DNA from 2 places in the Virgibacillus ainsalahensis genome. Region 2 is predicted to be linked to the other one. Evidence: predicted binding sites of a transcription regulator. Region 2 holds the regulator's gene; the other holds the start of a gene.
The links. The regulator NrdR, encoded in region 2, represses ribonucleotide reductase genes. The targets are predictions, from matches to a motif close to AACACNATATATNGTGTT.
Positions count from the first base shown of each region.

Region 1: a site for NrdR is predicted at 9,196-9,213, ahead of ACZ427_RS08795 (vitamin B12-dependent ribonucleotide reductase). Genes of this name have one in related genera too.

Region 1 covers NZ_AP043943.1:1,817,210-1,829,139, forward strand. Annotated here, with positions in the region: gene spoIIIAB (stage III sporulation protein SpoIIIAB) at 1-384, opposite strand, end outside; gene spoIIIAA (stage III sporulation protein AA) at 329-1,309, opposite strand; gene efp (elongation factor P) at 1,567-2,124, opposite strand; gene ACZ427_RS08770 (M24 family metallopeptidase) at 2,159-3,220, opposite strand; gene ACZ427_RS08775 (YqhR family membrane protein) at 3,337-3,855, opposite strand; gene ACZ427_RS08780 (SA1362 family protein) at 4,180-4,554, shown strand; gene ACZ427_RS08785 (patatin-like phospholipase family protein) at 4,690-5,583, opposite strand; gene mntR (transcriptional regulator MntR) at 5,703-6,116, opposite strand; gene ACZ427_RS08795 (vitamin B12-dependent ribonucleotide reductase) at 6,509-9,079, opposite strand; gene ACZ427_RS08800 (rhodanese-like domain-containing protein) at 9,495-9,866, shown strand; gene gcvPB (aminomethyl-transferring glycine dehydrogenase subunit GcvPB) at 9,975-11,432, opposite strand; gene gcvPA (aminomethyl-transferring glycine dehydrogenase subunit GcvPA) at 11,425-11,930, opposite strand, start outside.
Region 2 covers NZ_AP043943.1:2,162,109-2,174,038, forward strand. Annotated here, with positions in the region: gene ACZ427_RS10545 (TVP38/TMEM64 family protein) at 284-859, opposite strand; gene ACZ427_RS10550 (DUF1294 domain-containing protein) at 935-1,213, opposite strand; gene rplT (50S ribosomal protein L20) at 1,295-1,651, opposite strand; gene rpmI (50S ribosomal protein L35) at 1,708-1,905, opposite strand; gene infC (translation initiation factor IF-3) at 1,934-2,437, opposite strand; ribosomal protein L20 leader region at 2,511-2,632, opposite strand; gene thrS (threonine--tRNA ligase) at 2,819-4,768, opposite strand; gene ACZ427_RS10575 (hypothetical protein) at 4,813-4,995, opposite strand; gene ytxC (putative sporulation protein YtxC) at 5,172-6,026, opposite strand; gene dnaI (primosomal protein DnaI) at 6,235-7,167, opposite strand; gene ACZ427_RS10590 (replication initiation and membrane attachment family protein) at 7,194-8,537, opposite strand; gene nrdR (transcriptional regulator NrdR) at 8,566-9,036, opposite strand; gene ACZ427_RS10600 (cytosolic protein) at 9,061-9,459, opposite strand; gene ACZ427_RS10605 (glyceraldehyde-3-phosphate dehydrogenase) at 9,696-10,727, opposite strand; gene coaE (dephospho-CoA kinase) at 10,974-11,573, opposite strand; gene mutM (DNA-formamidopyrimidine glycosylase) at 11,584-11,930, opposite strand, start outside.

The DNA.
Region 1 (11,930 bases), 340 kb from region 2:
ATGTTTCTGCTGTTGGGAAAAATCATGCTGCCCAAGTGTTTGTCCAAATTGCTTCAGAATTTCCCCTTCGTTAAGTTCTAAGCATGATTCTTTCAGAAGCTCATCAACATTTTTATTCCACAGGTTTGCCAATTGATCATCTTCTTCCCGCATGCTAGTACTAAGTTTCCTAAAAAAAGACTTCATAGGTTGGGGGATCTGCTTTGCAATTACTGTAAATGCATCCTGTAGTGGTAGTTGACTGTACACCATCTCTGCTTCCAATATTTGTAGCGCATTTTTTAATTGTCTGATATGTTTTGGTCTTTTGCTTAATCTTTGACTCCAGTCAAATCCTGCCCACGTCGTTGTACCGATGAAAAGAAGTGCTCCAATCCACTTCATCCGGTTTGCCCCCCGATTTTTGAAAAATCTTATCGCCATTCTGATTGTATACCTGCTTTATTTGTCCAGGACTCCTTTGCTTCTCCAAAAGTATAATTCTCTCAAAGACCTTATGCTGAAATAAGGGTTGTAAGGAGGGCCTTTTTTTAAGTTCCTCGATGGTTCTTCCATGTATCGTACAGATAACTATAACTCCTGCATTGACTGCCTCCATTAATGCTTCAACGTCATCTTTACTTCCTATCTCGTCTACGATAAGCACATCGGGCGACATCGAACGAATCATCATCATCATGCCTTCCGCTTTCGGACAAGCGTCCATTACATCCGTTCTAAGTCCCAAATCATGCTGTGGCATTCCATTTAGAGACCCCCCTATCTCAGATCGCTCATCAATAACTGCAACCTTCTGAGCTCCTATATTTCTCCAACCTGTAGCTATTAGTCTTGTAACATCTCTTATTATTGTTGTTTTTCCTGTCTGCGGGGGCCCGACAAAAAGGGTATTGACATACTTCCTTGTTTGATGCAGATATGGAATAAACGCTAGGCCAGCTCCTATTTTTTCTTTGGCAATTCGTATATTTAAAAAAGTAATATATTGAATCGCCTTGACTGAACCGTTGAGTGTATTGACTTTGCCTGCCAATCCTACTCGATGACCGCCTTCAATTGTAATATAGCCTTTTTGTAATTCATCTTCCATCCGATATAGAGAGAATTCACTTAACTGATTAATCATATAGATGGCATCTTTCTTAGCTGGTCTGATTTTTTCCAGCCATTGGGTTTGTTTATCAAAAATCAGCTCTACAGGACGGGACAATCGAAAGCGTATCTCCTGTAAAAGTTCCCATCGATCTGCTATTTCCAATTCAATGGCTTGTCTCATTTCAGCAGGAAATAATCGTAATATTTCTTTCATAACATACCCTCACTTCTACGTAACCTCACTAGTAAATGTATGTATGATTGGAAATAATATGACTGAAGGAATTTCTCGAACAAAAGCTCAGGTTGCGGCTTGAACACCTTAAGGCAAGAGGAAATTTGAGTAAGAGCACTACTAATACGTGAGCAACGCTGAACTGATCCACGTCGTGTGGATTATCTTCCTAACCCATGAAAAAAAACAGTTCTCAAACGAGAACTGTTTTTTCTGCTATTTATTCAGCTGATTAATTACGCACGTGATATATATTTACCATCCGTTGTATTTATTACCAATACCTCACCCTGATTTATGAAAAATGGAACTTGCACCGTGTGGCCGGTTTCTAATGTTGCTGGTTTTGAACCACCGCTTGCAGTATCTCCTTTGATGCCTGGTTCTGTTTCCACTACTTCAAGCTCAACATTTTTTGGCAGATCCACACCAAGAATTTCTCCTTCATATGTGATAACGTTGAGTTCCATACTTTCTTTCATGAATTTTAATTCGTTTTCAATCTGCTGTGTCGTTAACTCAATTTGTTCATATGTGTTAGTATCCATAAATGCATGCGTATCACCTGATGCGTATAAATATTGCATTTTTCTATTTTCAATATGTGCCTTACCTACTTTTTCTCCACCGCGAAAGGTTTTCTCCTGTATGTTTCCATTTCTTAAATTACGAAGTTTCGAGCGAACAAAAGCTGCACCCTTTCCGGGCTTGACATGCTGAAACTCCATAACCTGCCAAATATCATTGTCTACCTCGATTGTTAAACCTGTTTTAAAGTCATTAACTGAAATCATTTTTCTTATCCTCCCTTAACCTGAAACCATTTGTCTATAGTTGAATGAATTCCTTTGTGCAGGTTGTTAGACGTTCATTTCCCGCTTCTGTTAGTACAATGTCATCTTCAATTCTGCAGCCACCGACTCCCGGAACATAAATGCCTGGCTCAACGGTTACAACCATACCGGTTTCCAATTTCCTGTCGGACCTGAATGAGAGTCCGGGTCCTTCATGTACTTCCAATCCTAATCCATGTCCTGTGGAATGTCCGAATTTATCCCCATAGCCTTTTTCTTTAATATAATCTCGTGTTAAAGCATCCGCTTCTTTTCCAGTAATCCCTGGTTTAATTCCCTCTATACCTCGTAATTGTGCTTCTAGAACAGTATCGTATATCGTTCTCAATTTATTATCGATATCTCCAACAGCCAGGGTTCTTGTAATATCTGAACAATATCCATTATATAATGCACCATAATCAAGTGTCACCAATTCTCCAGACCTGATCTCTTTTTCGGAAGCAACACCATGAGGGAGAGCAGAACGATCACCAGAAGCAACGATTATATCAAAACTTGAAGATGTCGCACCTTGCTTTCTCATGAAAAATTCCAGTTCGTTAGAAACATCAATCTCCTTAATTCCCGGTTTAATGTATCCTTGAATATGTTCATATGCATCATCCGCTATTTTCGCCGCTTTTTTCATGATGTCTAATTCATCATTTGTTTTGATTAAACGGATTTCTTCTACCAGACCGCTTACCGGTACTAATTCTGCATCAATAACTTTATCGTATTTTTCATACTGGCTATAAGTAATATAATCCTTCTCAAATCCCAGGCGCTTCACGTTCATATCCTTTAGTTGTTCATTGATTTCTAATTCAAGCAACTGTTTATGTTCAATAACATCAAAACCCTGTGCTTGTGCTGTGGCCTGTTCCGTATACCGAAAATCAGTGATAAACCGAGTAGTGCTTTCACTGATAATTGCCGCACCCGCAGTTCCTGTGAAACCGGTAATATACCTTCTATTAATAGCACTGGTAATTAAAATTGCATCCACATTGTTAGCTGCAAGCCTATTTCTCAACGTATTTATTTTATCCATTTTTCCTCCCCCTTGTTTTCTATAGGAATCAGTACATGATACTCTATGTATCTTTACATTTTATCATAAACCACATGAATTTGAATTACAATATCGTACAAAGAGCATCGTTCAAACTAGTTGTTTTTTTCTTTTTCCTTGCTTGCCTTGACTTTTGTGTCATTGTAATCATAAGAGATTGAGTATCCAATAAAAGTTCCATATAAAATAAATAGACAAATCGTTGAGATAATTGTATTAAAACTTAACTCGGCCAATGGTGGTATATTGGTAAATATTGGCTGTAGCATAAAAAAGATAATCAGCCAAAGGATAATGCCATAAGCTGCCCCCATCCACATGGAGTTCACCTTTTTGAAGATACCATAGTAAATTAGCGCTGCTGCAATAGAGATCAGTCCGACCATCAGAATAGAAATGATATCACCCAACCACCCGTCTGTCCATTTTGCAGTATTCCATGATCGTAAGAGATAATGTTTGGGCCCAATTTCTGTGAAATTGAAGTAATACATAATTACCCCTAATACACTCCATAAAATCCCGCCAATAAACCCTGTCAATAACGATCGGGATAACAGCGATCCAATATGCTCTTTTTTATTTTGTTCTAATTGCTGACTATTTTCATTCATCTAGACACCTCCAGCCCATATTATTGCCAACTATCCCAAAAGCTATCAAATTTATATATATGATTGAATATTATAAATTCTTAGCTGGTTATTATTTGATTTCTCTAGTAAAATATAAGTAAGAAGGGTTATAATAAATTTATAATGATATTTCACTCAAGTAATAAGAACATGAATAATTTACGTAGAAAAGGAAATAATGCAAAATAGAGGTTCACAATAATTTAAGATTTTTAGGATAGAGTGATATAAATCTTGAATTTTGTGGTATATAAAGTAATAAGGTACTAATAAACCATTATAAATGAAAAGGAGGAAATCAGAATGGGGCGTAATAAAATTTCCATACTGGTTTATGTACTCATTGGCCTGGCTGTTATTGGGGTGGTCTCTCAACTTTTCACAAATACAGTCGACTTTTTCAAAAATATATTCATAATGCTTGTCATAGGGGCAGCGATTTTTACGTTATTCTATTTTCTCTTCCTCAAAAAGAGAGCACCATCGAATGAAATGAAAAAATATAAAAAGGCTGTTAAACAATCCAAAGCTAAATACAAACAGCATGAACCAGCAAATAAACCTGCAGTTAATAATAATAAGCAAAAGCCTCTGCAAACAAAGAAAAAAATAAACCGACGTGCATCACACCTACGTGTTATTGATGGAAATAAATCAAAAAAGAAACGACCGGGCTGATATCAGTCTCATGCACGGTCGTTTTTTGTTTGCGAGATATAATTTAAGAACTTTCTTATTGCAGTGAAGGCAGGCCAATGCGTGCGTCTTTAAGCTTGGTGATAAGCCTAATTTTCTATAGAACTCCAGATAAGTTTATTTTGGCCAGTATCTCAGAAAATGGTCCGTCCTCTCTTTTCCTGCTTGAACTAAATACTCCTTTGCTTTTTCACCAAGCTGAAAATCGGTTGTTCCGACATTCTCTACAGGAATGAAAATAATATTATTTTTCTGAGATTTCGAAATATACCTGGAATCATGTGCCTGTTTCATTGTTGAAAAGAGCGCATGAAACATATCAAAGGCATTATTGATATCACTGGGGATATTCTGCTTATCAATGGATTCAGTTAACTTTACACCTAAAATCGGTCTATCGTTTTTTGAATCTCCATTTCCAAACACCCATAAAGGAAAGTTACTCAGTAGTCCTCCATCAACAATAATACTTTTCTTTGATGTCTTACCAGGCATTTTTTTGGGCATAAAAAAATAAGGAAAGCCACAGCTCATCCGTACTGCTTTTGCTACAGGAAAGTGCTTGGGCTCAATATTATATATTCTTTTAAGATCATCCGGTATAACAACCAGTTTTCCTAATGAAAGATCACTTACTACCACTTTGAGATATCCTTCTTTAAGGTCGACAAATGTATTAATATTCTTTTTGGCCAATTGTATCTGTAACCATTTTTCCAGCTTATCTCCTTTATATAATCCTAATTGAAAATATAAAAAGAACCACTTGCTCATAGGGATAAATTTACTTAACCTTGGTGGATCCAAAAATTCTCTTAAGTCTAATTCATGTAGTAAGTTTCTTATTTCAACATAACTGTAATTTGCTGCCAGAAATGATGCTACAATGGCACCAGCGGAAGTACCTGCAAGACGTTCGAAATACAATCCTTTTTTATCGATACTTTCCAATGCACCTACAAATGCATAAGCTTTTACTCCTCCCCCGGAAAACACACCATCTATTATCATATGCTCTCTCCTTATGCTGTTTTTATATAACTAAGCATAAGAAATTTGATTTAGAACACATTAATAAATAAAATCACACAATATCATTTAATTGTGTGTGATGACACAATTTTTAATTTCTAATTATCTGTTCGGGTATCTCTCAATTGCTCAATCCGGGTTTTATCCGAGTTAAAATAGTTTACTAAGTCCCCAATCCGATCAATGGAATTCCAACTTAGGTGATGCTCTATGCCTTCCACATCTTCATAAATATTTTCTTCATCCACACCAATTATTTCAAGAAACTGTTCCAATAATTCATGACGGAATACTAGTCTTTCACCAATTTTTTTCCCATTAGCTGTTAGAACGAACCCTCTGTATTTTTCATAATTCAGATAGCCATCTTTATCCAGCTTTTGAACCATTTTTGTTACAGCGGATGGATGGACCTCCAGTGCTTCAGCAATATCTGAAACACGAGCATATCCTTTTGTTTCAATCAAGTTATAAATTAGTTCTATGTAGTCTTCCATACTAGGTGTAGGCATAAAATCTCCTCATTTCAACGAATAAATTTTTAATCAAGGAAACAATGTTTCTATATATGAGGATACCGTAAATTAAGAAGATAAACAAGTGAACAAAAGCGCAAGCGCCTTGATCACTCTTAGGTAAAAGCTTTTGACCTTGAAGGGTAGGTACTATAGCTGCTGAAGTATTTACTGATAAGGAATTAATATGCTGCTGTTTTTATTATAGATGATGGCGCATGGTCTTAACCGTAATGTTGGTTTCTTACCTATTTAGAAAAATTGGCATTCGCTATAGATTAGGCGAATTTGCCTTAGGCCGGACTTATACAGTAAGAAAGGTTTCTACTTTCTTACTGCTAAAAAAGAAGGACTGACAATTAAACTGTCAGTCCTTCAAAAACATTTTTCTATAACCCGCATTTCAACTGTGCATTACAGCTTGTACAAGTATTACATCCACCTATATCTTCTACCTTACCAGTTCTACATACTGGACAGGTGTCACCTACTTCTGAGCCGATGGTTACATCTGTCTTCTCCAACTCCTGGACCGTATCCATCAATACCACTTTAGGCTTTTCTGTTTCTAGATTATCATTAAATAGCTCCGTTTGTTCTCCAACCGGATTTTCTTCCGCTTTTAATGTCAGTACCTGCGAATCACGGCTTCCATCCACATATACCGTACCGCCTTTCGCACCACCTCTGTATAATCTTTGATAAACATTTTCCACCTGTTCTACTTTATATCCACGCGGGGCATTTACTGTTTTAGAAATGGAGCTGTCAACCCATCGCTGAATCACACATTGTGTATCGGCATGTGCTTCAGGTGTTAAGTCCATGGAAGTTACAAACCATTTAGGAAGATTCTCTTCATCAGCATCCGGGTTCCTGTCCAGATATTCCTGAACGATATCCGCTTTTACTTCGATAAACTTACCAAGTCTTCCACTTCTATAATAGGAAAATGAGAAGTAAGGTTCTAACCCTGTACTAACTCCAACCATTGTTCCGGTACTCCCAGTAGGAGCCACCGTCAATAGATGAGAGTTGCGGATTCCATATTCCAAGACGGATTCTCTGATATCTTCCGGCATTTTTTTCATATATCCTGTGTTAATAAATGCTTCACGTAATGCCCTTGTTTCCTCATCTGTTTTTCCAACAAGGAATGGAAAACTACCTTTTTCCTTTGCGAGCTCAATTGATTCGCGGTATGCAGTTGTTGCGATTACTTCAAAGATTTTATCTACTAATTGATTTCCTTCTTTTGATCCATATTCCGTTTCACAATAAATCAATAAATCATGCATACCCATAACACCAAGGCCTACACGGCGTTCGCCTAGTGCCTGCTTTTTATTCTCTTCCAAAAAGTATGGTGTAGCGTCAATAACGTTATCCTGCATGCGTACACCAGTTTTTACCGTCTGTGTTAATTGCTCAAAATTAACAGTTGCTGTATCTTTGTTGGCCATCTCTGCAAGGTTTACTGCTGCTAGATTACAAACGGAGTATGGTGCAAGCGGCTGTTCTCCACAAGGGTTTGTTGCAACGACCTGGTCCCCGTAGGCTTTGGCATTTGTCATATCATTTGCATTGTCGATAAAGAAAATTCCTGGTTCAGCGGAGTAAGTCGCACAGACATTAATTAAATTCCATAGTTCCTTCGCTTTTATACGGCGATAGACACGTACTCCATATCCCATTTCTTCCCATTTTCGAACATCTCCAACATCATGCCAATTCTCGTTATACTCTTTCATTTCCTCATTCGTATAGTTTTCAACATCTGGGAAACGAAGCTCATAATAATCATCGTTCTCTACAGCTTCCATGAATTCTTTCGTCAGACATACGGAGATATTTGCTCCTGTTAAAAATTCAGAATTATGAACCGTATATGTCCCACCAGTTTGCAGCTTTTCTTCAGCTTCTCTTATCGCCGCCTCTGAAAATCCACCAAGACCCGGCATATTTTTATAATTTAAGATACCTTGATATAAATCAATTTCTGTCTCTGTGAACGGTTTAAAATTTAATTTTTCCTGGGCAAGCTGTTTTATTTGCTGATCCTCGGTATTTTCTATTAAATACCTCAGGATTCGTGGGTTTTGCATTTTTGAGATGATAAATTCAATGATGTCAGGATGGGAATCGACTAACATAATCATTTGTGCTCCGCGTCTAGCTCCTCCCTGTTCTACCAGGTGGGTCAGTTTCGCAATGTCATCCAGCCAGGACACCGATCCGGATGACTTTCCATTAACCCCTCTTGCCAAGGTATTTCGTGGTCTTAGGGTGGAACCATTTGTACCAACACCGCCGCCTCTGCTCATAATTTCCATTACCTGTTTTCGGTGATCTGAGATACCTTCACGGGAATCCTTAATATACGGCATAACATAACAATTAAAATAGGTTACATCCGTTTCAGCACCAGCGCCATATAATACTCTTCCTGCAGGAATAAAATTCAGGTTGGATAATTCTTCATTAAATTTTTTAAACCATTTTTGTTGCGCTTCCTCTGTCTGCTCCACACCGGAAAGGCCTGCAGCATTTCTTTTGGCTATTTGCTCATAGTATAATTCCAACGGTTTATCAATTACATCCAAACCACGGTGTACAATCCCTGTGTTTGCTTCTTCCTCTTTATCTAATACTGATACAAACTCAGGGTTCACCTTAATTGCAGCTTCCTGGTTGTGCCAATCAATAGATTCTACCCTGCCTAAACCGCGTGCTGGGAATTTCGGGTCTGCTTTTACTGTCAGAACGACAAAATCGCCTTTTTTTAATGTTTTCTTTTCTGTATCCTTAAAAGCGTATCGATCCAACATTACTAAACGTGAAACCCCTTTATGTGTCAACTTCATATCGCTCGTTATCGGATGTACCTGCGGAAATAATTTGATGTCGTCATTTAATGTTGACACATCAATTTCTTCTCTGCTTTCCACAATAGTCGACATTATATCGCTCCTTCGCATGATTTTTTTAGAATCATTTATATATTAATTACAGTAATATAAATACAATACCACATATAAATATATTAAAACAATATATTGTATCGAAAATATAAAAAAACACTATATATAGTGTTTCATCCAAAAATAAATGGATTTGTCAAGAACAGATAAACAATAAATTCTGCAGAACATGAAAGGAAAACAAAGGATAGTTTGGTTTTTCATCTAAAAAACCATATGTTTACGGCTTGAAAAATAGTCAATTTTAGACGTATTCCAGCAAAATTCCTCATTTTCTTCAATTATCTTACGCGACATTTCTCATAAATGCAAAGGGAACGAAAAAAACTTTGAAAAATTAAGGGATGGAGCCTATAATAGAATATGAATAAAAAGAAGGATGAGGGAAAAAATAATGGAGTTCTTAATTATAGCCATCGTAATTCTGCTTGCCATTGGAATCTTTCGGCATTATAGACAGAAAACGTACTTGAAAGTTTTAACAGAAGATCAGTTTCGCGAAAATTATCGAAAAGCACAGTTGATTGACGTGAGAGAACCACAGGAATTTGATAAAGGGCATATCCTTGGTGCCAGAAATATCCCGGTATCCCAGATGCGTCAGCGACTTGTTGAAATTAGAAAAGACAAGCCAGTTTATCTATACTGCCAAAGTGGAGCACGCTCTTCACGAGCGGCACAACTTTTGCGTAAAAAAGGCTACACAGACCTTAATCAGCTTAAAGGCGGATTCAAAAAATGGACGGGAAAAATTAAAACCAAATAAAAATTTACAATTCCTTAACTGTACTTACTTTTACAGCAGCAGGCTTTATATTTTATATTTGCTAAAGAAGGCTCAGGATAGCTGAAATATCTATCCTGAGCCTTTCTGTTATTTATAATACCGTAGCACCGGTTTTCTCGCTGCAGTTGTTTCGTCCATACGTTTAACAATTGTATGATGTGGTGCATCCTGAACCAGCTCTGGTTCGTTCTTCGTTTCTTCTGCAATTTCCAGCATCGAATCAATAAATCCATCCAAAGTCTCTTTGGATTCCGTTTCTGTTGGCTCAACCATAAGTGCTTCTTCCACATTTAATGGAAAGTAAATGGTTGGCGGGTGATAGCCATAATCCAATAGGCGTTTGGCGACATCCAATGTACGGACACCCAATTTTTTCTGTCTCTTCCCGGATAATACAAATTCATGCATACAGTGACCGGTAAATGGCAAATCATATGCTTTCTCCAGTTTACGCATCATATAATTTGCATTTAAAACAGCGTATTCACTGACCTTTTTAAGTCCTTCCGCGCCCATTGTACGGATATACGTATAAGCTCGCAGATTAATACCAAAGTTTCCATAATACGGTTTTACCCGGCCGATGGAATTTGGTCTGTTATACTCAAATTCATATAAATCATCTTTTTTGACAAGCACCGGTTTTGGCAGGTAGGGTTCCAATTCCTTAGAAACACCAACCGGGCCTGATCCGGGGCCGCCACCCCCGTGTGGGCCTGTAAATGTTTTATGGAGATTCAAATGGACTGCATCAAATCCCATATCCCCAGGTCTTGTATAACCCATAATGGCATTCAGGTTGGCACCATCATAATAAAGCTTTCCACCCACACCGTGGATAATCTCTGCCATCTCCATGATTTCTGTTTCAAATAGACCTAATGTATTTGGATTAGTCAGCATTAATGCTGCAGTATCATCACCAACAACTTCTTTTAAATGCTCAATATCTACTAATCCGTTCTCGTTTGTTTTTACTGTAACAGCATCAAAACCTGCTACAGCGGCAGAAGCAGGATTTGTTCCATGTGCCGAATCAGGAACAATGACTTTTGTTCGGTTGTGGTCACCTCGCGCTTCATGAAATTTATTGATCATCATTAATGCTGTCCATTCTCCATGAGCTCCAGCGGCAGGTTGCAGGGAAACTTCATGCATCCCTGTAATTTCAACCAATGATCTTTGTAGATCATATAACATTTCAAGAGCTCCTTGGACGCTCTTAGGGTCCTGGTGTGGATGAATATGACTAAAACCTTCTAAACGAGCGATATCTTCATTAATCTTAGGATTATATTTCATTGTACAAGAGCCCAATGGATAGAATCCGGAATCGACTCCAAAGTTTCGATTGGAAAGTCCTGTGTAATGACGCATGATTTCCAATTCACTGACCTCTGGTAAATCAGGAGGGGTCTCTCTTATATACACATCTTCCAATTCCCCGTCCAAATCATATTCTGGTATATCCAACTCAGGTAAACTATACCCGGTCCTTCCTTCCTTACTGCGTTCAAAAATTAATGGAAAATCTTTATTAGCCATTGATATCCCTCAATTCTTTGACAAATGTATCTATTTCTTCTTTTGTACGGATTTCTGTTACAGCCACCAGCATCTTTCCTTTTTGTTCCGGATAGGTTTGCTCAAGGTCATATCCTCCAATAATTCCTTTATCCAATAACTTTTCATTAATCTCATAGACTGACTGCTGACAATCTATAACTAATTCGTTAAAGAAAACACCTTCTGTTGCAACCGGTATATTTGCTTCCTGCATCTTCTGCTTTAAATAACGTGCTTTCCGCATGTTTAATCCAGCCATTTTTTTAAGACCCTGTTTACCAATTGAACTCATTGCTACCGAACTGGCTAATGCATTTAAAGCCTGATTCGAACATATATTAGAAGTAGCCTTATTCCTTCGAATATGCTGCTCCCTTGCCTGAAGTGTTAACACAAAACCACGGGCACCGTCCTCATCAACAGTTTGCCCAACCAATCTTCCGGGAACTTTACGCATCAGCTTACTTGTTGTTGCAA
Region 2 (11,930 bases):
ACGTCCTGTGGGCCCAAGTAAGAACTCAACATGCGCGTCCTTTGCTCATGAGGTTAAGACCTCAAGCGGGGTAGGCGCTGGAGCTGGACGTGGCTGATAATCTAATATAAATATTTTATGCCAAAATTTTATACATTCTTATCTCTTTAGAAAACTTGGGTAAACGCCCAAGCTTTTATGGCGATAAAGCCAAAGCCCGCCCTTATGCAGTAAGGAAGTTTTATGCTTTCTTAACTGCAATTAAAAACACTCATCTGGTTTTATCCAGATGAGTGTTTTTATCTTAGCGTGTACTTAATTGGAAAAATTCCTGCCATTTAATAATTATTTCCTTTTTTCTTAAGAGATATAAGAATGGTAGAAGCGCAATTAAAACCGCGAAGATATGGATGGGGGTTAAATTAGAGATCCACTGGCCAATGGATGTGTATACAAAAGCTAAAGGAATATTAGATAATAAAGATAATTTCGTATAATCTTTGAAACTTGCTGATATTTCAATTAAACACAGGGATAAAAGGTGGAAGTGAATAAATGGAACGAGTCGAAGCAGCGTAATTTGCGGTGTGGTTAATACCGAATGGTTACCAATCAATTTCTTTTTTACATGTAACAGTTTTTTAAACGTTTTCGGCATCCACTTGATAATGTAATAAAAAATAATGCTGGATAATGTGATGCCAATGATAGAATAAACTGTCCCTGCGACTGCTCCAAACAGAATTCCTCCGGAGATACATATAAAAACAACAGGAAGAAAAAATAATGGCCGCAGTAAGTGAAAACTGATGAATAGGATTGGAGCAAAAAGCCCACCTGTCTCGATGAACGCCATTAAATAGTTCCCAAAAAGCTCCATCATCTACCCCCTTTTCCAGAGCTTTTAGACTTAATTAAAATCTCCTAAGACATGTATATGACAATAGACGAGCCATTATGACACGTAAAAGAATATGTATGATATGAAAATGGTATGAATAATAATGATGAATGGCATACCAAATACAAAAGAGCGATGTTTTGTCTTATGGCTAAATGTCTTCATTCCAAGATAAGAACCGACAGCACCACCTAAAATGGACAGCAGCCAAAATGTGCGTTCAGGTATACGGTACTGCTGTTTCTTCGCCTTTTGCTTATCAAGTCCCATAAGAATAAAAGTTATAATATTAACCCCTACTGCATAAATTAAGATGGAATCGAATTCATTCATTGTCTTACTCCTCTATTTTTGTTAGTAAGTTAAAAAAAAGACCAAATCCAATCAGATGTGGATTTGATCTTTTATGGTTCATTATTTAAGTGCGTTTTTTGCTTTATCTGCTAATTGACCAAACGCCTGTTCATCATTGATAGCAAGTTCTGACAACATTTTACGGTTGATATCAACACCAGCTACTTTTAAACCGTGCATTAATTTGCTGTAGGAAATGTCATGTAGACGAGCAGCAGCATTAATACGAGTAATCCATAATTTACGGAAATCGCGTTTCTTCTGTCTGCGGTCACGATATGCATATAAACCTGATTTCATAACCTGTTGTTTTGCTGTTTTAAATAATGTTCTTTTCGAACCATAGTAACCTTTAGCTAATTTCAATACGCGTTTACGACGGCTTCGCGTAACTGTTCCACCTTTAACTCGTGGCATAATAATTCCCTCCTAGTACAAATAAAAATCTGTTTTATTAAATTTCGTTATATATCTTATTTATATGGCAACATTGATTTAATACGTTTGTAATCCCCGGATGATACAAGGGTGTTTTTACGAAGTTTACGTTTTTGTTTTTGTGATTTGTTTGCAAACATATGGCTTGTGTATGCATGTGCACGTTTTAACTTACCAGTACCGGTTTTTCTGAAACGTTTTTGAGAACCTTTATGGCTTTTCATTTTAGGCATGTTGATTTTCCTCCCTATAAAACATTAATTATTTTTCGTTAATTGGAGCGACCATCATAAACATATTACGGCCCTCCATTTTAGGTTTGGTTTCAATTGTTGCGATATCTTTTACCTCATCAGCAAAACGATCCAATACCTCTCTGCCAAGCTCTTTGTGTGTGATTGCACGTCCGCGGAAACGAACTGCTGCTTTCACTTTGTCCCCTTTTCCAAGGAATTTTCTGGCGTTCTTTAATTTCGTTTCAAAGTCATGATCGCCGATTCCAGGAGTAAAACGAACTTCCTTGACATTAATAACTTTTTGTTTCTTGCGTGCTTCTTTTTCTTTCTTTTGCTGCTCGAAACGATATTTTCCATAGTCCATTATTCGGCAAACTGGTGGTTTTGCATTCGGAGCAACCAGGACCAAATCCAAATTTCTCGTTTGTGCAATATCCAGCGCTTCATTACGTGATTTCACCCCAAGTTGATCACCATTTGAATCGATAAGACGTACTTCTTTAGCACGAATCTTTTCATTGACATTCATATCTTTGCTAATAGCCAGCCACCTCCAAAATATTTTAAAGTCTTATTGATCTGCTATTGACAAGCGAATTTTTTAAAATAAAAAAGTGCCGGTACAATATGCACCCACACGTCTCCATCGTTTATTAAAGAGTTTTAACCAGTCAACTGCTTGATGCGTCGATCAGGTGAGAAGCGGGTGCTTCTACTTGCCTTTAGATCATTTAGTTTTATTCAACTTTTATAGAATACCATCTTTAATCTATAATGTCAAACTACATTTCTTAAAAAACTTTGTTCATCCTCGAGAGTCTTAGCCACCAATTCTTAATCATTGGCATAACTCTCATCCAACAAAAAACAAGCATATGAATCTGTCAATCATATGCTTGCAGGAAAAATATTATTGACGCAGCGTCTTATCACTTATTTCTTTTTGAATTAAATCTGTAAAATCATCGAACCCAATTGTTTCAGATTGTTTTTCTCCGTATCTCCGTACATTAACTGCCTTGGCTTCAATTTCATTATCTCCAAGTACCAGAGCAAACGGAATCTTTTGGGTTTGGGCTTCACGTATTTTATAGCCGATTTTTTCATCTCGTTCATCAACAGCTACCCGTATACCTTGACGTCTTAGTTTGTCTTCAACTTCTTTTGCATAATCAAGGTGGACTTCGGGGGAAACCGGGATTACTTTTACTTGAACTGGCGCCAGCCACGTTGGAAATGCACCTTTATATTCTTCAATAAGGAATGCTACAAAGCGTTCCATTGTTGATACCACTCCACGATGGATAACAACTGGACGGTGTTCTTTTCCATCTTCTCCGATATAGGTTAAATCAAAACGTTCTGGCAGCTGGTAATCAAGTTGTACAGTTGAAAGTGTCTCATCTTTACCTAGTGCCGTTTTTACCTGCACATCCAATTTAGGTCCATAAAAAGCGGCCTCTCCAATTGCTTCAACATAATCCAGGTTCATGTCTTCCATTGTTTCTTTTAACATGCCTTCAGCTTTCTCCCACATTTCATCATTGTCAATATATTTTTCTTTATCCTCTGGATCACGATAGGACAAACGGAAATAGTAATCATCTATACCAAAGTCTTTATAAACCCTTTGTACGAGTTCAACTACCCGGATGAATTCCTCTTTTAATTGCTCCGGTCTTGCAAAAATATGAGCATCATTCAATGTCATAGCCCGCACACGTTGTAGGCCTGCAAGTGCACCACTCATTTCATAACGGTGCATTGTTCCCAGTTCTGCAATACGGACCGGCAAATTGCGATAGCTCCATAATTGATTTTTAAAAACCATCATGTGATGTGGACAGTTCATTGGACGTAATACAAGCTCCTCATTATCCATTTCCATGGTAGGAAACATATCATCCTGATAGTGATCCCAATGTCCGCTTGTTTTGTAAAGATCCACATTTGCTAAAACCGGAGTATATACATGATCATAGCCAAGTCGTTCTTCGATATCTACAATATAGCGTTCAATCTGACGACGGATTGTTGCACCTTTAGGAAGCCAAAGCGGTAGGCCTTGTCCAACTTTCTGATTAATTGTGAAAATATCCAATTCTTTTCCAAGCTTGCGATGGTCGCGTTCCTTGCGTTCTTCCAATAGCTTCAGGTACTCTTCCACCTGTGCCTGTTTTTCAAAAGCTGTTCCATAGATACGCTGAAGCTGCTGGTTATTGCTGTCTCCACGCCAGTATGCTCCAGAAATACTTAACAGTTTAAAGGCTTTTATTTTATTTGTTGAAGGTACATGAATTCCGCGGCAAAGATCAAAAAATTCACCTTGCTGATAAATGGTGACCTGTTCTCCTTCAGGAATCGCATCAATCAATTCCAGCTTCAAATCATCCCCGATTTCGCGGAACATTTCTTTTGCTTTCTCACGGGTTACTTCAATGCGTTTAATCTCAAGTGCTTCATCAGCAATACGCTTCATTTCCTTTTCTATTTTCGGAAGGTCCTCCGGGGTAATTTTATGCTCCATGGCCATATCATAATAGAAACCTTCTTCAATAACCGGCCCGACACCGAATTTAACATCCTTATAAAGACGTTTAATCGCCTGTGCCATTAGATGTGCAGTTGAATGACGCATCACTTCAATGCCATCCTGATTTTTATACGTAACGATTTCAATTCTTCCGCCTTTTGTCAGTTCACGTCGTAAATCAACAAGCACGCCATCCAATTTAATCGCAATTGCCTGTTTTTTTAATCCTGAAGAAATGGAACCTGCAATTTCTTCTCCTGTAGTACCTGCAGGAAAGTCTTTCTCTGCCCCATCTGGAAATACGATAGAAATTTCTGTTTCTGCCATTACAATCACTCCTGTTCATTAGAAAATTTGGCTTTTCACCAAACCTAGTTGCTTTTATGCAGTAAGAAAATTTTATACGTTCTTACTGCAAATAAAAGACGCTCGTCCTCTGCATTACTGCAAAGGGACGAGCGTCTGACACGCCGTGGTTCCACCCTGATTTCCATCATACGATTGATGGCTTCATTCATCATTAACGCAGATGCTACGCCGGTATTTACTGTCATTTCAATAACGGAGTTCAAAGGGGGTAATTAATTGAGTGTATTGCGGAAGCTTCCAGCCAAAGGCTTCCTTCTCTTGTCCATACATCATCCAAATAATTCTGTCCTTATCATTACCATAAATATTAGTATAATTTATAATTTGTATTATAGCTTCTCATAATGACAAAATCAAGTTATTACTGTTTGTTTTTTAATTTATACGGAAATGGAAAATTACTCAAACCCTCGAAATCAACTCTTTCCTGAAAAACATTAATGATCGTCAATGTCTTCGGCTCTGAGGGGTCCTTGCCATATATCTTTATTTTCTCTGGTGTCATGGCAATCAAAGGCGCCAAATTCCATTCATTTGTATCTAATCCTACAAGATAAAGTGGTTCTTTCTGCATAATCATTTGCAATTCCATATTCGACATATGCTTCCCGTCTTGTTTAAAAAAAGCAAAGTTTTCTCCCTGCAGGACATGAATCATATCCATGCCGGGTTCTTTTCTCGAAATATATTCACGGAGCGCATTTACAAACTCCTGATGATCTTCTTCCCTTTTGAATTCCTCGATCGCCAGTCCAACATAATATTTAAGATCATCATTAAATGCTTTAAGTCGAAATTTCACAATCGAGTCGAAGTGAATGGTGGTCGTATTCTCTATATTAATGGTAAACAATGATTTGAGAACCTGTCTCGGATCTTTACTTTCCATTACTTGCAGGCTATCTTCATCCTCTCCGGCAAACAACCAATTTGTTAAATCCAAAATCCGTTCAATTTCGTCTGCATTCGTAAAATAATAAACTTTTTCTATCGTATTTTTTATTAGATCATTTAAACGATACGTAATAAATACATCAACCATTGACTGAGCAATCACTTCATTCAGCCCATTTCCAGGCAATACCTCTTCAAACTGTAGATGATTCCCCCAATCCGCATGTGTTTTCCAATGTAATTCAATTTGCTTATTATAATGGAATAACTGCTCACAAAAACGAACTACTTCTTTATCCGACTCAAAAAATACAGAAAGCATACACATCATCCTCACCCAACACCAAACTGTTACATTATATGGGTAAGGGAGTAAAAACATGTATAAACCATCAAAACTAGTAAGAATAGTACCAAAAGTTCATGTCGTTCCCTGATTATCCTAAGGAAAAATGAACACAAGTCATACGCGAAGCAAGCTGAAGAAGCCGGCATGGGATATATTATCCCATGCCGACTTCTATCTGACATCAACGATTACGTCGATTTTTCCCTACTATTTCTACTTCCTTACTAACCTGTTTAATTCGTTCAATGACTCTGCCTGCTTTTACGGTTTCAACTCCTGAGCGAGTTGAAGCTAACTGTTCTTCCAATTGTGTAAGATTGTAATTTGATGTAAAAAATACTGGTAATCTTTCCATCATCCGATATTGCAGAATGGACCCAAGTATTTCGTCACGAAACCAGGCAGATTGTAATTCTGCCCCAATATCATCAAGCATCAATACATCGGCTTTCTTAAAGTATTCTATTTTTTCATTTATCGAGTCATCTTTTAAAGATGCTTTGATTTCACGAACGAGCTCCGGCATATAAATAATCATGGATGATATATTTAATTCTCTCAATTTATTCGCGATGGCGCCGAGAAAATAAGTTTTCCCAACACCAAATGGACCGTGAAAATAAATTCCTTTTTGAGGAAGCGCATCTTCTGCTTGTGTAACAAAATTAATCAATGCACGTATTGCCGGGTTTCGCTGCATATCTGATTGATCAATATCACCCGTATCTGCCTGTAAAATTTCCTTGGGCATATACAGGCTTTGAATTAGTTTCTGTTGTTTTTGCTGCTTTTCATACATAATTCTACGATGGCATTTTTCATAGGACAGCCGTATTTCATCATTTTCAACATGAAGAATTGGCGAATAACCCGGCAGCATATTTTTGCAGCATTCAAAAGAAGAACATGTATTACATTGCTTTGATTGCGACTTATATTCATATAGCCTAATTAGATTTTTATCGATTTCTTTTTGTGTTAATTGCGGATATAGAGATAGAAATTCTTTGATTTCAGGATCATTCAATACTTCTTTTCTTATCTTTATATAGTTTTCTTTAAAATTCTCATTTTCCTTCATCCATTTTTTTAATGAAGTTTGTACTGGTTTCATTTGAATCATCCTTGAAAATGACTTAATTATTTTTTACTAGATATCTGACGCAGGAGAGCTGCAATTTCTTCCTGTTCTCTCACATCGTTTTCATCCACAGGTTGAGTATCTGTATTTTCCTGTGTATTATTCCGTTCCTTAAACCAGTCAGGTACAATTTCTTTTGACGCTGATTTTCTGTAATTGGAACGCTTTGATTGCTGTTTCGGTCTCTGGTATCTTTCTTTTTCTTTTTTCGCAAAAGCCATTGCTTCTTTAGCGGTTTTTACATTCACTCTTGACCAATGACTTGCTATTTTCTCCAAGTATGCTTTAGACAATTTCATATTAGATTGTAATAACACATAGTGGATTAGCACATTCATCACTGGTGAAGGTAATCCTTGTGACACCATAATTTCACGGATTATTTTCAAATCCTGTTCAGATGCATGATTTCCACTCGAAAGATCCTCCAGCAACTGCTTTGGGGAAATCTTTTCCAGTTGAGATATGAGCTGCTCTTCCTTTGTGGTTGGCTGATGCTCTGTCTGTTGTGATTGGTTTTCTGTTTTGGCTTTTAATTGAATTGGTGTTTGATAGTTTTTCGATTTAAACAAATCATGACATGCAATTTTAAACTCCTCTGCATCTACACGATTATCCTCTGTCAATGCCCATAATACTGCTTTTTCAATTTCAAATGATGCTAAATCATACAGTTGCATCATTTGTATAATTAATTTTCGATTATCGGCAGTAAGGACACGTTTTACAGGAATCATACGCTGTTTTAGCATCTGCTCCATCCAAGAGAAATTTATTCCATCTTCTATAACAGGTTCTGTGCTTTCGTCACAAGTTGGAACTGTCCCAACTTGTGACGATGATGGCGTAAAAGTCTGGAAAACATCGTTAAAAGCTGCAGTTAAATTTGTTCCGCGTTCTCCTGTGGGTGTTGTAACATAATGGTTTTTAAGTGTGGTAAACTTGTCTTCACCGATATGATGATAAAGAAGCTGTGTCAACATTGCATCTTTAAAAAAACTGTTTGGAGAGAACGGACTTTGTAATTCATACGTATATATATTGTTTGGTGCTGTACTTCTTTTATATGTTTTTAGGAGACCTATTCCTTCAAGTTTAAGCCTTGCCTGATATATTTCATCCAAAGGTAAATTTAAGTAATTCATTAATGTGTGGTGTGTTTGTGCTTCTGTTTCCTGCTGCAGATCCATATCATGCAAAAGCGTCTGGTATAACATAACCGCTTGAATACCGATAAGCGGCTGATACAAATGGGTTAATGACTTTGCATAATCTACAGGCAAATTGCCTTTAACTAACACATAATACCCTTCCACAGGCAAGATTTTCCCAATAAAATTCATCCAACTAACCCTTTCATTTTCTCTTTCGTTAACTCTCGGAATTATTATTCGTTTTTATCAGATCCTTTAATTCGTCGAGAAAAACAGTAATATCCTTAAATTGGCGGTAGACAGAGGCAAAACGGACATATGCTACTTCGTCAACCTCAGAAAGACGTTCCATCACCATTTCGCCAATTTCCTTCGAGTCAATTTCAGAAACACCTGAATTACGCAGCTCTTTCTCCACATGAAAGGCGATTTCTTCAATTTTCCCAAGTGGCACCGGACGTTTTTCACACGCCTTAATTAAACCGCGAATGAGCTTTTCTCTGCTGTATTCCTGCCTTACTCCATCTTTTTTCACTACGATTAAAGGGACTTCCTCAATCCGCTCAAATGTTGTAAAACGAAACCCACATTGCTCACATTCTCTTCTTCTGCGTATGGCTTGTCCTTCTTCAATCGGGCGTGAGTCAAGAACCCTTGTATTCTTATTGTGACAGTTGGAACATCTCATTGTGTTTAACCCCATTCATAATTTCTAAGCCTTTGTTTGCTTTGTAGTGATAAGCGGCAATTCTTTGTTGATCTGTGTATATAATTCCTGAATTACTTTTGTACTGTATCCAAAATCAAACGGCAGCACAGATTCTGTTGTTACAGAAAAATCAATTGCTGTATGATAAGGTCTGACCATAATTACGGTCGCGACGATAAACGCTTTTTTCCCTTTTTTTATCACGACGCTTATTTCTCCATGTTCGTTGGAATTGGAGTTTATTTTATACTTTTGTGTGTTTGTAAAAAAATTTTCCAGCACACCCATACCCTTATCTTTTGTTGTCTTATAATAATGTGTTTGTAGTGATGTGTCTTCATGGTTCTCACTAGTTTCCGCATGGTTATTAAAGTACTTATTTATTGTATTTCGAAAAGACAATTTCTCACGTCCCGTAGATTGTATTCTATACACATATATTTATTTATTTTAACATGTTTCTTTTAATTCCTCTATCATTTTAAAAAAACTTGGTCTGCAGCAAGCCTTTATGTGATAAAACCTTACCCCGGACTTTATGCAGTACGAAGGTTTTATTCTTTTTTAACTGCCAAAAAATAGAAGCACCTGACCCTTACGTAAAATAAGAGTCAGGTGCTGTTACGATCCTTTTATTTTTATGAAATTTGTACTTGGCGTTGGTGAATATAATCTCCGATATGTGCTGTTAAATCAAGTACTCTTCTAGAATACCCCCATTCATTATCATACCATGCGAGCACTTTTATTTTATTATCTTCCATGACAATCGTGGAAAGGCCATCAACGATTGCAGAATAATCGGTCGTCGTGTAATCAATAGAAACAAGTGGTTCTTCACTGTATTCCAGAATACCTTTCAATTCACTGTCGGCTGCCTGTTTAAATACATGGTTGATTTCTTCGGCTGTTACAGATTCCTCAAGATCAACCACTAAATCCACCAATGAAACGTTTGGTGTAGGCACTCTCAATGCCATCCCGTGCAGTTTCCCATTTAAATGGGGAATTACCTCTCCCAGTGCTTTTGCCGCTCCTGTGGATGTCGGAATGATAGATTGTGTGCAACTTCTAGCCCGACGGAGGTCTTTATGCGGATTATCGATATTTTTTTGATCATTTGTAAAAGCGTGCACGGTCGTCATTAGACCATTTAAAACCTTAAAATTATCATCCAGTACTTTTACTACCGGAGCCAGACAATTCGTTGTACAGGAGGCATTTGAAATCACATCATCTTGTTCGGGATTATACGCCTCTTCGTTAACCCCCATTACTATTGTCTTATCCACCTGTTTGCCCGGAGCGGTAATGACTACCTTCTTTGCCCCAGCCTGGATGTGAAGTCCTGCACTCGCTTTAGTTGTAAACTTACCAGTAGCTTCAACAACGACATCAATATCAAGTTCTTTCCATGGAAGTTTTTCTGGCTCGCGTGAACTTACTAATGCAATGCTTTTTCCGTTTATTTCTAACCCTTCCTGAACCGCTTTCACTTCACCTTCAAAAATGCCGTGAACGCTATCATATTTGATTAGATGTGCAAGTGTTTCCGCGGGATAACTTGCATTAATTGCCACAACCTCCAGTTTGTTATCAGTGACCGCCTGACGAAACACCATTCTACCAATTCGTCCAAATCCGTTAATTGCAATACGAGTTTTATACATTTATGCCCCTCCAATATACGTTACACTAATTAGTTGTTATTATGTAATTAGTATAACACAATTAAAGAATTATGTGTTGAATGTTTTAAATAATCTTCGCTTATTGTCAAACCTGTGTGAGACATTTCAGTTATACTAACGCATTAGAGTACCTTTTTTATTTTTTCATCTTTGCCGCTATATAAGGTTTCTTAACTACTAAAAAAAGACCAAAACGAGCTCATCTCGCTTTGATCTTTCACCTTCCTAAATAACTTTCCACTCTTTCAACAATTTCTCCAGCTGTTCAAAGGATTCATACTTCGTCCCATTATTATCAATCGTAGCATCTGCCATTTCGGCTTTATCACTGACAGATATCTGAGAGCTGATACGCTGTTTGGCTTCTTCTTCTGCGTAGCCGTTACGTTTCATCAATCGCTCTAACTGAACTTCCTCATCTACATAAACCACTAGAGTTTTATCGGCAAAATGAGTTAATTTACTTTCAAATAATAAAGGGATATCCAGTACAACACTGGAGGCACCTGCTTGGACGAATGCTTCTTTTTTTTGTAACATTTTTTCCCTGACTGCAGGATGAACGATGCTGTTTAACTGTTTTCGTTTTTCATCATCCGCAAATATGATGGAACCCAGTTTTTCACGGTCAAGTGTCTTGTCCTCCCGCAATATTTCCTGGCCAAATGTCTTGATGATATTTGTGTATGCTTTTTCTCCTGGGTTTACAACTTCTCTTGAAATCTTATCCGCATCTACCACGGGAATGTTAAAGTCATCAAACATGAGAGAAACTGTACTTTTTCCTGAGGCAATACTTCCGGTTAATCCGATAATTAGCGCCATTTGCTCCCCCTTAATTTTTTTGGCATGTTGTACATACATGTGTCCCACGTCCACCTATTTTCATTTTCACAATTTGATTTCCACATTTTTTACAGGCTTGGTTTTCCTGTCCATAAACAAATAACTCCTGTTGAAACATACCCATATCACCTTGACTGTTCACATACGACCGAATGGTGGTACCACCTTGTTTCACAGCAGCTTCCAGTGTTATTATTGCTTGTTCACGGATTGCTTTTATTTCCTTCTTCGTTAATTTACTTGATTGCTTTAATGGATGCACATTTGCTTTAAATAATGTTTCATCCACATATATATTGCCTAGACCTGCCACAATGGATTGATCCAATAAAGCAG